DNA from 2 places in the Bacillus sp. 9.4 genome. Region 2 is predicted to be linked to the other one. Evidence: riboswitches for the same ligand, from Rfam matches in the RefSeq annotation. Region 2 holds a riboswitch; the other holds the start of a gene.

Region 1 (7,683 bases), 140 kb from region 2:
CAGCTGGAATGGCTTCAGATCAGGCAATTTGGCCAGCGCTTTGATCATGGTACAGTCCTCTGTAATCGAGAGCGCCTTCAGCGTATTCAAAGCGGACTGTTTTAAAAACAAGGCGGGAAGCAAGTGTTTAATCGCTTCGGTGTCATCCTCATTTTGGCTGGCATACAAGTAGGCGAGAATCTGGCGGACGATCCGTCTGCTGTAAAACGATTGGACGCCGCGGTCAGCTGTATACGGAATTGACGATTGATGAAGCCTCTCATATATAGCACGGCCTCCGCTGTTTGTACGATAAAGAACCGCAAAGTCATCTGGACTGGCTCCATTTTGAATTTTTTCTTTGATATCGGAAACGACCATTGTGGCTTCTTCCTCTTCATCGTAAGGATAAAACAGCACAGGGGCCTGAATGTCATCGCGGGCCGCTTCAAGCGTTTTGGCATATCTGTTTTTGTTCTTTTTCACGACGATATCAGCACTAGAGACGATCGGGTGCGTAGACCTGTAGTTCGCAGTTAAATAGATCGTCTTCGCTCCCGGATAATCCTTTTGAAAATCAAGAATGAAAGACGGATTGCTTCCGCGAAACGCGTAGATGGACTGGTCATCGTCTCCGACACAGCACAGGTTTTGCTCCGGGCTGGCGAGCATTTGCATGATTTTGTATTGAACCGGATTAATGTCCTGAAACTCATCAATTAAGATATACGTAAACCGAGATTGATATTGTTCCAGAAGGTCAGGCCGCTCGATAAACAATTCATAGCAGGCTGAAGCCATGTCATCAAAATCAAATTGGCTGTGTTCTTTTTTCTGGCGTTCATAATGTTCATATAAACGATAAACTTGTTTTTCCCACTCATCTTTTAGAGGGATGCGTTCATTTGGGACATAAGTGTTTTTCCAAAAACCGATCTGCTGCAGGGCTTGGTCAACTGGGAATTCTTTCTCATCGATGCCCTCTTCATAGAGTGCTTTTTTGATATATTGTTCCCGCTGCCACTCCATTTTCAGCAGATGCTCACCGTTCCATTTAGCAGAATTAGAGTGATACAAGATCTTATAAAACAGACTGTGGAATGTTCCTGTCACAAGTCTTCGGACTTTTGCAGGCTGTAATCCGTACTGGTTCGCCATACGCTCTTTCATTTCAGCGACAGCTTTTGTTGTAAAGGTGACAAGCAGCATATTTTCAGGCGGTATGCCTAAGTGTTCGATCATGTGGGCGGCACGGGCTGTCAGCACCCGTGTTTTTCCGCTCCCCGCACCTGCAAGCACAAGCAGCGGGCCCTCTGTTTCCGTGACAGCTTTCAGTTGATCCGTGTTTAAACCGACAGACGGAAAAAGGCTCGTATCGGGTTCTATTGTTTTTGGCACAAATGGTGTTCCTGGTTTAATGCTTCTAGGACGATGCCATTCCGTAACAGCTGGGGACGGGTCAGCGGCGATCGCTTTTCCCTTGGGTAAACGAATGACACCAGATTCCTGATCGTCTTCTTTTTTTTCCTCTTTAGAAGGCTTCGGTTCGCACGCCTCCTCACATGCCGGAAAATCGCCTGGCTGGCGATGGATAAACTCTGGCGGATCGGCGATGTTAAGCCGTAACAAAACGGGCTTTCCGCAATGAGAACAAAATAAATGTCCTTTTATTCCCTCTTCAAAGAGGAATTGATAATGTTCTCTCGAATATGTATGTAAATGTATGATTCTATCATTCAGTCGGGCGCATTTCAAAAAGGGGTCCTCCCTATCAAAAGGTGTTCATTACAGACAATGACTATCATATCAAAAGAAATGTGTTTCAAAAAGTAAGTTTAAGGGAAAAGAGACAGCAGAGGGGTGGGTATTGTATGATATATGCAGGTCAAATTCAGAACCAGCAATACGCTCAATATGCTAATAGAACGATTGGACATAAGCAGGATTATGCCGGAACCGAAAAAATCAGCTATGTGCCGTTTCAGCGGGTATACAAAGAACTGGAAAAGCAGCAGGAGAATCAAACGGCCGCTGAAAGAAAAGTAAACGAAATGAAACGTAAGCGCTCTCTTTATAAGAGGTTGCGAGAAAAAGGAATGGGCACATATATTAATCGATATGTATAAAAAACCGTTCATACCAGAGAACGGTTTTTTATATGCAGTAAAAATCCGGATCTCAAAAGATCCGGATGCGTTCAGTCCTTCATCATTTGTAAGTGCGGAATGCCGGCATCGAGGAATTCTTTTTCAGAAAGCACGCGATACCCGTGTTTCTTGTAAAACGGCACAGCCTGTGTTTGCGCGTTTAAAATGAAACCGGAAGCGCCTCCGTCTGCCGCTGCTTTTTCGAGCGCTTTCATAATGATACCGCCGACACCGGCTGAGCGGTGGCTTTTCAGTACGCAAATCCGCTCTAACTTGCCGTAGCCGTCCTTCATACGCCATCTTCCGGCACCGACAGGCTTTTCACCGTCATACACGACGATATGCTCTGACTCATTTTCAAGTTCGTCAATTTCTTCTTCAGCAGGCACGTTTTGTTCTTTGACAAAGACTTCTTCTCTTACATAGAATGCATCTTTCAGTTGTTCTTCATTTTTTGCGATAACTGCTTTCAAACATTATTCTCCTCTGCCTAGCAAGAAGGTTTCATATACTGTCCACGATCCGTTTTCCAACTGGTAAAGCAAGTGGAAACGGTCAACGATTTCTTCATGCGACACTTCCTGCATTTTTAATTGTCCCAGCACATCTGAATGCTCATCGTCGGAAAGATTTTGGCCGACCGTCACATGCGGAACGAAATTATATTCCTGTTCTCCTGCCAATACACCGGTGTATAGCTTTTCATTGAGTGTTTTTAACTCTTCCGTCGGTTCTGCTTTGATGTAAATGACATTATTGACAGGCGCAAATGAGCTGTATTTTGTCATTTTGAGAACGAGTGGGTGGGACTCTTTTGCGATGTTTCTTAAATGTGATACGAGCTGATCCGCTTTCTCCTCCGCGCATTCAAAGGATGCTCTCAGCGTCAAATGAGGCGGGATTAGAGAGTAGCTTGGGTCATAGCGCTTTCTGTAAGAGTTTGCAAGGTCTTGGAGCTTTTTTGATGGAAATAAAACGATTCCGTATTTCATATTATGTCCCTCCTGGAAATAAAGTATGATAGAGTGTTAAAGCATTTTTTTCAGCGCCGGGGTGATGAGCGGCTGCCAGTATGTCCATTTGTGGTCTCCGTCAAATGGCTCGAAATCATAATCGGAAAGCTTTTTCTCCAGCAGCTGTTTCAGCTCCCGGTTCGGTTCTGTAAAGTCCAGAATGTTCCCGTCTGTCGTGTGGACGTCAGTTTCTTTTGTTCCGATTTGGTGATAAATAGAGAGGTGTTTGATATCGTCTGACTGTTTTACGGCTTCTAGTACGTGTTTGTCAACATAGGGAGACTGCATGATGATGTTGCCAAACATATTCGGATAATCAAGCGCTGTCATAAGTGACACGGTTGCTCCGAGCGAATCACCGATCAGCGTTCGGCCGTAACCGATCTGATAGGTTGGATACTCATCATCTGCAAAAGGAACGAGCTCATGGGCGATGAACCGTTTATAAGCCGAAAATTTTGAACCCTCCGGATGATAGGTGTTTCTGCGCTCTTTTACATCCTTATAAGGAACACCGATAATAATGCTCCGGTCTATTTCGCGTTTCGACAGCAATTCCTCAACCTGTCTGCCGATTCTCCCCAGCCTGAAATAATCGTGGCCGTCCTGCGCGATAATGACATGGTATTTATAAAGCGGGGAGTAGTTGGACGGCAGATAAACAAGCAAGGTCATTTCCTCGTTAAGCTCTTTTGAAAAGAATTTCTTTTCTTGCACTGTGCCGTTTTTCGGTGCCATAAAAACATTCCTCCAGGACATCACTATACTTTCTTGCATTTTCAATTATTGTACCATGAATTATTAGAAATTTCTCTCTTTAAACGGTTCGGCACACGAAGAAAAAAGTGTTGAAATAAACTGTGAATTGTGTTAATATAAAACAATCAGAAAATTGAAATCGATATTTCTTATCGTGAGAGGTGGAGGGACTGGCCCTTAGAAACCTCAGCAACCGGCTTGTTTTGCATGTGCAAAGCGCCAAGGTGCTAAATCCAGCAAGCGTTTTTTATGCTTGGAAGATAAGAAGAAGCGTTAAACCCCTTCTTCTTATGAAGAAGGGGTTTTTATTTTGAAAAGGGAAGGTGTCAGCTATATGTCACAGCACGTTGAAACGAAATTAGCCCAAATTGGGAACCGTAGCGATGAAGTCACGGGGACAGTGAGTGCTCCTATTTATTTATCAACAGCATACCGCCACAGAGGGATCGGAGAATCTACCGGATTTGATTATGTCCGCACAAAAAATCCGACACGCCAGCTTGTTGAGGACGCGATCGCTAACTTAGAAAACGGCGCAAGAGGGCTTGCCTTTAGTTCAGGAATGGCTGCTATCCAAACGATTTTGGCGCTGTTTAAAAGCGGAGATGAACTGATCGTTTCATCGGACCTATATGGCGGCACGTACCGTTTATTTGAAAATGAATGGAAAAAATACGGATTGACTTTTCATTATGATGATTTCAGCGATGAGGACTGTTTACGCTCTAAGATTACGCCGAATACAAAAGCGGTGTTTGTGGAAACGCCGACAAACCCCCTCATGCAGGAGGCGGACATTGAACATATTGCCCGGATTACAAAGGAGCACGGTCTTCTGCTGATCGTAGATAATACATTTTATACACCGGTCTTGCAGCGGCCGCTTGAGCTGGGAGCTGACATTGTCATTCACAGCGCAACCAAGTATTTAGGCGGGCATAACGATCTGCTTGCTGGACTTGTCGTGGTGAAGGATGAGCGGCTCGGAGAGGAAATGTTTCAGCATCAAAATGCGATCGGCGCCGTCCTGCCGCCATTTGATTCGTGGCTTCTGATGAGAGGAATGAAGACGCTGAGCCTCAGAATGCGTCAGCATCAGGCAAACGCGCAGGAGCTTGCGGCGTTTTTAGAAGAGCAGGAAGAAATTTCGGATGTGCTGTATCCCGGAAAAGGCGGCATGCTGTCCTTCCGTCTGCAAAAAGAAGAATGGGTCAATCCGTTTTTAAAAGCACTGAAGACCATTTGTTTTGCAGAAAGCCTCGGCGGGGTGGAAAGCTTTATTACATACCCTGCGACCCAGACGCACATGGATATTCCTGAAGAGATCCGCATCGCAAACGGGGTGTGCAATCGGTTGCTGCGCTTTTCTGTCGGTATTGAACATGCGGAAGATTTAAAAGAGGATCTAAAACAGGCATTATGTCAGGTCAAAGAGGGAGCTGTTTCATTTGAGTAAACACAATTGGACGCTGGAAACCCAGCTCGTGCACAATCCATTTAAAACAGACGGCGGAACCGGGGCGGTCAGTGTACCGATTCAGCACGCCTCGACTTTTCACCAATCTTCATTTGAAGAGTTCGGGGCATATGATTACAGCCGCTCTGGCACGCCGACAAGAACAGCTCTCGAAGAAACAATTGCCGCATTGGAAGGCGGAACAAGAGGATTTGCTTTCAGTTCAGGCATGGCTGCTATCTCAACAGCATTTTTACTTCTGTCACAGGGTGATCACGTTCTTGTGACAGAAGATGTATACGGCGGAACCTTCCGTATGGTGACAGAGGTGCTGACCCGGTTTGGCATTGAGCATACGTTTGTCGACATGACGGATCGTAATGAAGTGGCGCGGAGCATCAAGCCGAACACAAAGGTCATTTATATGGAGACACCATCAAATCCGACACTTGGGATTACGGATATTAAAGCAGTTGTTCAGCTTGCAAAAGAAAACGGCTGCCTGACCTTTCTGGACAATACATTCATGACGCCGGCACTGCAGCGTCCGCTTGATCTCGGCGTGGATATTGTACTTCACAGCGCGACAAAATTCTTAAGCGGACACAGCGATGTGCTCTCAGGTTTAGCTGCTGTCAAGGATGAAGAGCTTGGGAAGCAGCTGTATAAGCTGCAAAACGCGTTCGGCGCCGTCCTTGGCGTGCAAGATTGCTGGCTCGTGCTGCGCGGCTTAAAAACGTTGCAGGTCCGTTTAGAAAAAGCGAGCCAAACAGCGCAGCGGCTTGCGGAATTTTTCCAGAAGCACCCGGCGGTCAAGCGCGTGTATTATCCGGGACTGGCTGATCATCCCGGCGCTGAAACCCATAAAAGCCAGTCAACGGGAGCGGGCGCCGTACTATCTTTCGAGCTTGAAAGCAAAGAGGCCGTTAAGAAGTTAGTCGAGAATGTGTCACTTCCAGTCTTCGCTGTCAGCCTTGGCGCCGTGGAATCGATTTTGTCTTATCCGGCAACGATGTCTCACGCGGCAATGCCTAAGGAAGAGCGTGAAAAACGCGGTATCACTGATGGCCTGCTCCGTCTGAGTGTGGGCGTCGAACATGCAGACGATTTAGAACACGATTTCGAACAAGCGCTGAAAGAAATTGCTCCAGTTGCGGTTCGTTAAAAAAGAAGCCGGGGATGGCCCGGCTTCTTTTATTATTGTTCGTCATCAGGATTCAGAATCGCGAGGACTTGATGATCCTCCCAAACGCCATTAATTTTCACATTTTTTCGGGCGATGCCTTCTTTATGAAATCCCGCTTTTTCTACAACACGCATGGACCCGAGATTACGGGGCATCACACCGGCTTCAATCCGATGCAGTTTCAATTCGTGGAACGCATAATCAACAACCAATCTGACTGCCTCTGTCATAATGCCCTTTCCATTATGGGCTTTGTCTAAAAAATACCCAATGAACGCAGTTTGCAGCGCTCCACGGATGATTTGAAAGAGCGAAACCGTCCCGATTAATCTATCGTCTGGCGTTGTAAAGATGCCAAAATGATATTCTTCATCTTTCTCAAGTCTTTCCTGATACTCGGTTATTCGTTTTCTTTGCCCCTCAACCGTATAGTAATCGTCTGCGCGTATCATAGAAAACTGTTCGAAAAAATCCCGATTTTCGCTTTGCAGCCGCAGATTTTCTTCTGCATCCTTTACTTCTAAAGGTCTTACATAAATGGTATTTCCTTTTAACATACATTGATCTCTCCGTTCTCATGTCGGCATTCCTCTTACATTATTCTCAGGGAAATGCAAATATCCTTTTTATAAGAAGGAAGAAAACCAATTTCCCATAAAAGTGCCAACATAGTTGCCGATTAAGTAGCCGAGCGTACCGACAAGCATGATCGGGGCGACAAGCTCCCGCCATCCCTTGGCAATTGCCATCGCAGCCGCAGTCGTCGGTCCCCCGACAGTAGCATTGACGGCGAGCAGAATTTCTTCAAGCCGCACACGGAACAATTTTCCGGCAGCTAAGGAAACCGCTAAATTGCTAATTGCAATGATAAACACGAATAATAGAATAAGAGGCGCATTCGTGACGATTAAGCGGAGATCTGCAGGAATGCCGATCACCACAAAAAATAAATAAATCAAAAAGGTTCCAAGCTCCTGAGATCCATTGAGCCTTTCAAAAAAACGCGGGAAAAGAAAAATGATAAGAACAGTTAAAGACGTAAGCACCAGGTACTGATCGCCAAGCGTACCGGTCAGCAGGGGATGAGAAAAAATGCTTTTAAAATAAACGGAAACCTTCATACTCACCGCAACAAGCGCGAAA
Region 2 (7,683 bases):
GATATTGTCATGCCAAATGCCAAAAAAGAAGGACAAACCGGCACAAATCCGGAACAGCTCTTTGCGGCAGGGTATGCTGCATGCTTTGGCGGCGCGCTCGAACACGTAGCCAAAGAGCAGAATATCGAAATTGATTCGGAGATTGAAGGGCAGGTCAGCCTCATGAAGGATGAGAGCGACGGCGGGTTTAAAATCGGTGTCACACTTGTTGTGAACACGAAAGATTTAGATCGGGAAAAGGCACAAGAGCTTGTCAACGCCGCTCATGAATTCTGTCCTTACTCAAAGGCAACCAGAGGAAATGTTGATGTAAAACTAGAATTAAAATAATGACCGGCATCCTGAGTGTTCTCAGGATGTTTTTTTGTGTCGGAGCGGGTGTGATCTTTTCGAGGTCTGAGACATTTCTTATAAATGGATTCAGACTTATATCCATTATGAATTGACGCGGAACGGGGTAGGGGTGGACACAGATTATTGATAAAACGTCAGAGAAGCGATCACAGCGTTTAAAGCCTGCAAAAGTTACAGATGAAGGGGGCGGCTGGCTCGGTGTCTGCCAAGCTGAATTCCGGCGCGCATGATTGCTGTTTTGTATTTGCACAGGGCATAGCGGCTACTTGGAGAAATAACAAGGATCAGGCCGCACATGCCTGATCCTTTTAATATTCTTTCTTATTGGCGAAGTTCCGCCATGCTTGAAACGGGGATAAATGCTCTGTTAGTGTCACTTGATAAAAGGGGATCGTTCTTTCTTCAGCAGGTTTATCAATTTCTTTATAAATGAATGAATCATCAAACCCGGCTTCGGCAGCGTCTGTGTGCTCAGCTGCATAGAAAACGGCTTTAGGCCGGGCCCAGTAGATGGCGCCCAAGCACATTGGGCATGGTTCACAGCTCGTATACAAAATGCAGTCATCAAGCTGGTATGCTCCTAGCACCTTACAGGCTTTTCGAATAGCTGTGACTTCCGCGTGGGCAGTCGGATCATTGCTTGTTGTGACGTTGTTCTGTCCCTCTGCAATAATGGCTCCGTCTTTCACGATAACGGCTCCAAAAGGCCCGCCGATTCCTGCATTCACTCCTTCACATGCGAGAGTGACAGCCCGTTTTAAGAACGTTTCATGATTCATCCCAATCCCTCCTGTCAATAGAGTGTTATTAGTATAGCCGAAAAGAATGCAAAGAACATTCTTAAAAAAGTGCAAAATAAACAAAGTATTTGGGGGATTTGCTAAATAAGAAACCGATTGTGGCTGTATTATAGAAAAAAACCATCTGCCAAATGCAGATGGTTTTTTCAAATTATACTAGCTGTGTCTGCTGTGCTCTTGCCTGTTTTGCGGCTTCAACCATGTTTTTCAATGCTGCAACCGTTTCTTCCTGCTGTCTTGTTTTCAATCCGCAGTCCGGATTTACCCAGAAGCGGTCAGTCGGACAGACGGCAAGCGCATCAACGATAATATTGTACATTTCTTCAGTTGACGGCACACGAGGGCTGTGAATGTCATATACACCAAGGCCAAGCCCTTTCAAATACGGGTGGTTTTTTAAATAATCTAAAAATCCTCCGTGGCTTCTGCTATGTTCGATTGTAATCACATCGGCATCAAGATCATTGATTGTATCAACGATATCTTCGAAGTTGCTGTAGCACATATGTGTATGAATCTGTGTCTCGTTTTTCACGGAAGAAGTGGTTAATCTGAATGCTTCTGCCGCCCAAGTCAAATACTCATCCCAATCGCGTGTTTTCAATGGAAGGCCTTCGCGCAGCGCTGGTTCATCAACTTGAATGATTTGAATGCCTGCGTCTTCAAGCGCTTTAACTTCTTTGCGAAGGGCAAGCCCGATTTGGAAGGCGATTTCTTTCCTCGAGATGTCGTTTCGAGGGAAAGACCAGTTTAAGATTGTAACCGGGCCCGTCAGCATTCCTTTCACATGCTTGGAAGTCAATGACTGTGCGTAGACTGTGTCTTTCACTGTCATCGGTTCAATAAATTCAACATCTCCGTAAATGACTGGCGGGCGGACACAGCGTGAGCCGTATGATTGAACCCAGGCATATTTAGTGAAGGCGAAACCGGCCAGCTTTTCACCGAAGTATTCGACCATGTCTGTCCGTTCAAATTCGCCGTGAACAAGGACATCAAGCTCCAATTCTTCCTGAATATCAATCCATCTTTTTGTTTCCGCATTGATAAAGTTTTGATACTGTTCATCGGACCACTCAGCTTTCCGCCATTTTTGGCGTGCGCTCCGCACTTCAGCAGACTGCGGGAAGCTGCCGATCGTTGTCGTCGGCAAAAGCGGAAGGCCGAGAGATTCATTTTGCAGGGCTAAACGTTCTTCAAACGGAATCGGGCGCTTGAAATCTTTATCAGTTAATTGCTCAAGCTCTTTCTTTTGTTCAGAATTGGCGCCTGTTGCAAACTGCTTAAGCGCCTGGATATCAGCCTTAGCCTGCTGGATCTCTTCGCTGATCGCCGCTTTTCCTGATACTAAGCCTTCTTTCAAAGCTGTCAGCTCGGCCAGCTTTTCTTTTGCGTAGGATAATCCGTTCAATAGGTCTTTTTCCAAATGCTCATCAGGGTGTTTCGCTACTGGAACATGCAGCAGGCTGCTGGAAGGCTGAATCCACAGTTCATCAACTTTTGCAATGCTGAGAATATCAAGAACGGCATCGAGACGCTCTTCAAGGTCCGCTTTCCAAATGTTGCGTCCGTCGATAACGCCGGCTGCCAGCACTTTGTCTGTCGGAAAGCCATGTGTTTTAAGCTGTTCCAGGTTTCTGCCTTTGTCGTGAACGAAATCAAGGCCAATTCCCTGAACCGGGTAAGAGATCAGCTCTTCATAAGCATCAACAGAATCAAAATACGTCTGCAAAAGCACATTCAAGGATGAAAGCTCACTTGTAATGCTTTCAAATAATTCTTTTGCACCGCGGACATCTTCACTAGAGGCGGTAACGAGCGCCGGCTCATCGATTTGAACCCATTTTACGCCTTCTTCTTCAAGCTCTTTCAAAAGCTGTACATATAATGGCACAAGGCGTTTTTGGATCGCTTTTGCTTCAGACGGTTCATAGCCTTTAGCAAGCGTAACGAACGTATAAGGGCCGACAATCACAGGCTTTGTTTCCACACCGTATTCCTGTTTGATCCGGCGATAATCTTCGAGTTGTTTGTTTCTTGTCAGACGGAACTCAATGCTCTCGTCATATTCCGGAACGATGTAATGGTAATTTGTATTAAACCATTTTGTCATTTCACTAGATACGGCGTCTTTGATTCCGCGGGCGATAGCGAAGTATGTATCGGTAGCATCAGTCAAATGTCTGAAACGTTTCGGGATCCAGTTGAAGCTGACTGCTGTGTCGAGTACATGGTCATACTGTGTGAAATCAGAAACAGGCACAACATCAATCTGCTGGTCAATTTGTGTTTTTACTGCGGATAAAAATAGTTCGTCGATTTGCTTCAAAAACGTATCTTTATCAGTACTGCCTTTCCAATACGCTTCAAGTGCTTTTTTCCATTCCCGGTTCAGTCCGATTCTCGGAAATCCTAAATTCGATGTTTTGATGGTTGTCATTGTTTCTCCTCCTTTATATGTAAAACACTCTCGTTAACCCGCGGATACAGGCTCCTAAGAGGTTTTCTCACAACAAAAAGCCTCTTTCCCATGAGAGAAAGAGGCTTTTCTGCGTAAAACACTGCCTCTCTCATCTCTCAGATTCAATCTGATGGAATTAGCACCGTGCCTTATGAGACATCAGTCTCGGCGCGAAAAGCAGTGCGCCCCATTTCACAATGGTATTACGGTCGGTTGCTGTTGGGGTCAAAAGGCCAATCCCTCGCCCAACTCTCGATAAGAGAAAATGTTATTAATTTTTTGAAAAGTTGAATCATTTGTTGGTAATCTTAACAGTAATTCAAATTCATTGTCAACATAGAATTTGAAATTTTTATTTATATGATGTGGTGTATATTATATAAGAAAAATAATCTTATAGGGTCAACAAATGTGATTGCTCTGCTTTTTCTGCGAGTTCATCAGGAGCTGTTAAATACAGGAATCCATTGCCTGCCAGCGTTTTTGCAATATCAAGAGGAAGTGTCCTGCGGATTAGCTGTGCGAAAACCTCAGATTCAGAAAGCTTTCTTTGAAATGATTCTTCTTCATAGCTTTTGATTAAAGCAAGCGCACCGCTGACATGAGGGGCAGCCATTGAAGTGCCGGTCAGCTTACCGTACTTCTTGTTGGGAAGGGTGGATAAGATATTTTCTCCTGGTGCCACAAGGTCAATCTCTTTATTTGCGTTAGAAAATTCTGATAATTCTCGCGCTACTGAAACAGATCCAACTGCAATGACCTCGTTATAAGCTGCGGGGTAGGAAAGCTCTTCTGTGCGTTCGTCGCCGTCACCCTCATTTCCCGCTGCACAAACGACAAGCACTCCGTTTTTAACTGCGTTTTTCACTGCTTCTTCCAGCTCTGGCACATCGCTTGGCCCTCCAAGGGACATTGAGATGATGTCGACTTTCTGTTCCACCGCGTAGTTGATGCCGTTAATTATCCATTCGTATTGTCCGCTGCCGTTCTCGCCGCCAAGAACCTTCACAATCAATAGGCTTGCCTCAGGCGCGACTCCGGCAATGCCTCCGTTTGAATCATTAGCTGCAATTGTTCCGGCGACGTGTGTGCCGTGTCCGTTGTAGTCGGAAATCGCATCTTCCTTGCCGCCGTCGTCATCCGTAAAGTTCTTTCCGCCGATGATTTGATTTTTTAAATCAGGGTGGCTTGTGTCGCAGCCAGTGTCTAATACAGCAACTTTAATATTTTTGCCTTTTACCCCTTTTGCCCACATTTCTGGCGCCTTAATCACTTTAATGCCCTCAGGAAGCTCGTTTACATCCATGATCTGCTCATTCGTCACATACGGGATCAAGCGGATTTCACCATTCATAAAAAAGCCCTCCTTTTTTATGCTTGCAAGTGGATTCAAGGGTGTTGCCTCATATTATATGAAAAAAGCAAGCGCTCGGACAGAGCCATTTGAAGCATTTTGAAAAAATAGGATACACACCAAAGAATTAGTAATCTTCAAAATATTGGATGGCTTCAACATGTATGACTGGGATTCAACTGTAAGTCAAGTTATAATAGTGTTGGGGAAAGGAGCAGTGTCATGAAACTGAATGAAAAATTATATGCATTTTTTTCAGAGCATGTGGAACAAATGGCCGAGGAATGGATTGAAACGATGGAGGAAAGTGATCCGAATTCGCTTTACGCCCTACATAATGCAACAGTAACGGAAGAATTGAAAGAGCAGGACAGAGAGTTTTACCGGCATCTGAATTACATGTATGTTTTACCGGAAAAACAATTTCTCGAAGAGTTTCAAGAGTGGGTCATTGAGCTGACCAACGATCAAAAACATCTCGACACACCGGTTCAGTATGTCATTCGGGAGTTTATGAGAAACAGGAGATTATATACGAAGTATTTTGAGAAGTTCGCAGAAGAAAATGAATCAGCGTTTGAACCGGGAGAGAAGCAAAAATGGGCAGATTTGATTGTAAAAGTATTTGATTTCACCATTTATACATTCGTTGATCACGCTGAAATGAATGCCAAGCAGCAATTAAACGCCCAAAGAGAAATGATATTGGAATTAAGCTCACCTGTCATTACCCTGAGCAAATCAACAGCTCTGCTGCCGCTTGTCGGTGACATTGATACCGAACGGGCGAAGTTTATTCTGGAAAACACGCTTCAAGCTTGTGCGAAAAGACGTGTGGAGCATCTGTTAATCGATCTGTCAGGTGTTGTTGTGGTGGATACGATGGTGGCGCACCAGATCTTTAAATTGATTGAGGCGCTTAATCTGATCGGTGTCCGGTCAACTCTGTCAGGAATCAGGCCTGAAATTGCGCAAACTGCTGTACAGCTGGGGATTGACTTTTCGAATATTACCATTAAAACCAACCTTGCCCAAGCATTAAACTATCATCAATAAAAAAATCCGCTATCTGTGATAGCGGATTTTTTATGATGCGAAACATAAAGATACGAGAAAGGATCCCGCGAATAATATGAGGACGAGGCAAAAGAACACCCAGTCGCGCCGGTTCACGCTCAATGTCCTGTAGTATGTCCGGTTTCTGCTTCCTGTAAATCCTTTCGATTCCATCGCAAGCGCTGTCCGTTCCGCTTTTCTGATGGCGCTTGCCAATAGCGGTATGGTATATCGTTTTAACGCACCGATTTTATTAATGATGCCGCTCTCCGCCGCTCCTCCTCTGATTTTATGAGCCTGCTGAATCAGCTGGACCTCATCCTTTAACAGCGGAAGAAAGCGAAAGCCTGCAATGACACCGTACGCGAGCTTTGGTGAGAGCCTGCACTGCTGGACAAGGCTCAGCATAAATAAAATCGGATCGGTTGTAAAAACAAACATCATCGATAAGGCGGAAAAGCATAAAATACGAAACCCGAGAGAGATGCCGACAGACACATTATCGCTGTTAATTGAGATAGGGCCTGCTTGAAACAAAAAATTATCCGGTGTTGTCGGCACTTTTCCAAAAACTGCGGCTGTCCACACGCATCCGAATGCTAAAATCAAAAACGGAATCGTAAACAACAACCATTTTTTCAATGGGATTCCGGCCGCCAGTAAAACGCCCGCAACGATGATGATATAAAAACATGCCGGAGTGTAAGGGTTGTAAATAAACGACAGCATGACGACACAACAAAAAACCGCCGCCGCTTTCACAGTCGGATTAATGAGATGTAACGGCTGCTTCATCACGCACCTCCTCTTGAAATGCCATCCATTCATATAGAAGGGGAAGGGTGAGCTTTGCTTTTTGGACAAGCCCTGTTTCTTGAGAAAACAACTGCGCTGGAGATCCGTCAAAGGCCAGGCCCGTATCGTGAAGCACAAGCACGCTGTCAGCATACGAAGAGACTAACTCCATATCGTGTGTAATCATAAGGACAGCGGTTCCCTCTGCCTTGATACGCTGAATCATTTCCATGCATTCAGCCGCTGTGCGGGCGTCCTGGCCAAAGGTTGGTTCGTCTAATAATAAAACCTTTACGTCATGCATGAGCATAGTAGCAACGCTCAGTCGCCGTTTTTGCCCTTGGCTGATCGCAAACGGATGATGATCAGCCAAATGCGCAAGACCAAAACGCTGCAGCAGGTGTTGCGCTTTTTTCTCAGTTTCAGCATTTGCTTTCTGGCCGAACAGAAGCTCGTCATACACCGTATCGGTGACGAATTGATGCTCAGGGTTTTGAAAAACAAATCCCATCCGTTTACGTAATTCTTTTTCTTTATATTTCTGCAGCGGCTGATCATAGAGAAGGATTTTGCCGCTTTGCGGTTTCATGAGACGGGCCAGAACTGATAGGAGCGTCGATTTTCCAGTTCCGTTCGGACCGACAAGCGCCGTTAAAGAGCCTTCGCGCAACGAAAAGCTGATGTCTTTGAAAATCGCCTGCTGTCCTCTCGCGAACGAAAGGCTGCTGACTTCAAGCACACTCTCCCCAGAAGGGGCTTTCTTCTTTTTGACACGCCCGGCAGGAATAGGCTCTTTGAACAGCATCTCTTTTGATAAAGTAAACGGCATACTCAGCTTTTCCTGCAGATGACAGACCTTTGGA

Evidence for each region. Region 2 has a riboswitch for S-adenosylmethionine ahead of metE (5-methyltetrahydropteroyltriglutamate--homocysteine S-methyltransferase). Riboswitches for the same ligand answer to the same signal wherever they lie in the genome.
Region 1: it holds a riboswitch for S-adenosylmethionine, as region 2 does, so the genes downstream of both, metI (cystathionine gamma-synthase/O-acetylhomoserine thiolyase) here and metE (5-methyltetrahydropteroyltriglutamate--homocysteine S-methyltransferase) in region 2, are expected to answer to the same signal.

The regions. Positions count from the first base shown of each region.
Region 1 is NZ_JBVFMU010000002.1:726,539-734,221, reverse strand. Features, by position in the region: gene ACZ07B_RS10340 (ATP-dependent helicase) at 1-1,734, opposite strand, end outside; gene ACZ07B_RS10335 (hypothetical protein) at 1,851-2,105, shown strand; gene ACZ07B_RS10330 (GNAT family N-acetyltransferase) at 2,177-2,599, opposite strand; gene ACZ07B_RS10325 (YjcG family protein) at 2,603-3,118, opposite strand; gene ACZ07B_RS10320 (esterase family protein) at 3,155-3,877, opposite strand; SAM riboswitch class I at 4,045-4,165, shown strand; gene metI (cystathionine gamma-synthase/O-acetylhomoserine thiolyase) at 4,233-5,354, shown strand; gene metC (cystathionine beta-lyase) at 5,347-6,519, shown strand; gene ACZ07B_RS10305 (GNAT family N-acetyltransferase) at 6,552-7,097, opposite strand; gene ACZ07B_RS10300 (DUF819 family protein) at 7,167-7,683, opposite strand, start outside.
Region 2 is NZ_JBVFMU010000002.1:589,945-597,627, reverse strand. Features, by position in the region: gene ACZ07B_RS09565 (organic hydroperoxide resistance protein) at 1-330, shown strand, start outside; gene guaD (guanine deaminase) at 663-1,133, opposite strand; gene metE (5-methyltetrahydropteroyltriglutamate--homocysteine S-methyltransferase) at 1,306-3,594, opposite strand; SAM riboswitch class I at 3,722-3,877, opposite strand; gene isp (serine protease Isp) at 4,010-4,969, opposite strand; gene rsbRB (RsbT co-antagonist RsbRB) at 5,192-6,025, shown strand; gene thiX (HMP/thiamine ABC transporter permease ThiX) at 6,056-6,820, opposite strand; gene ACZ07B_RS09535 (ABC transporter ATP-binding protein) at 6,795-7,683, opposite strand, start outside.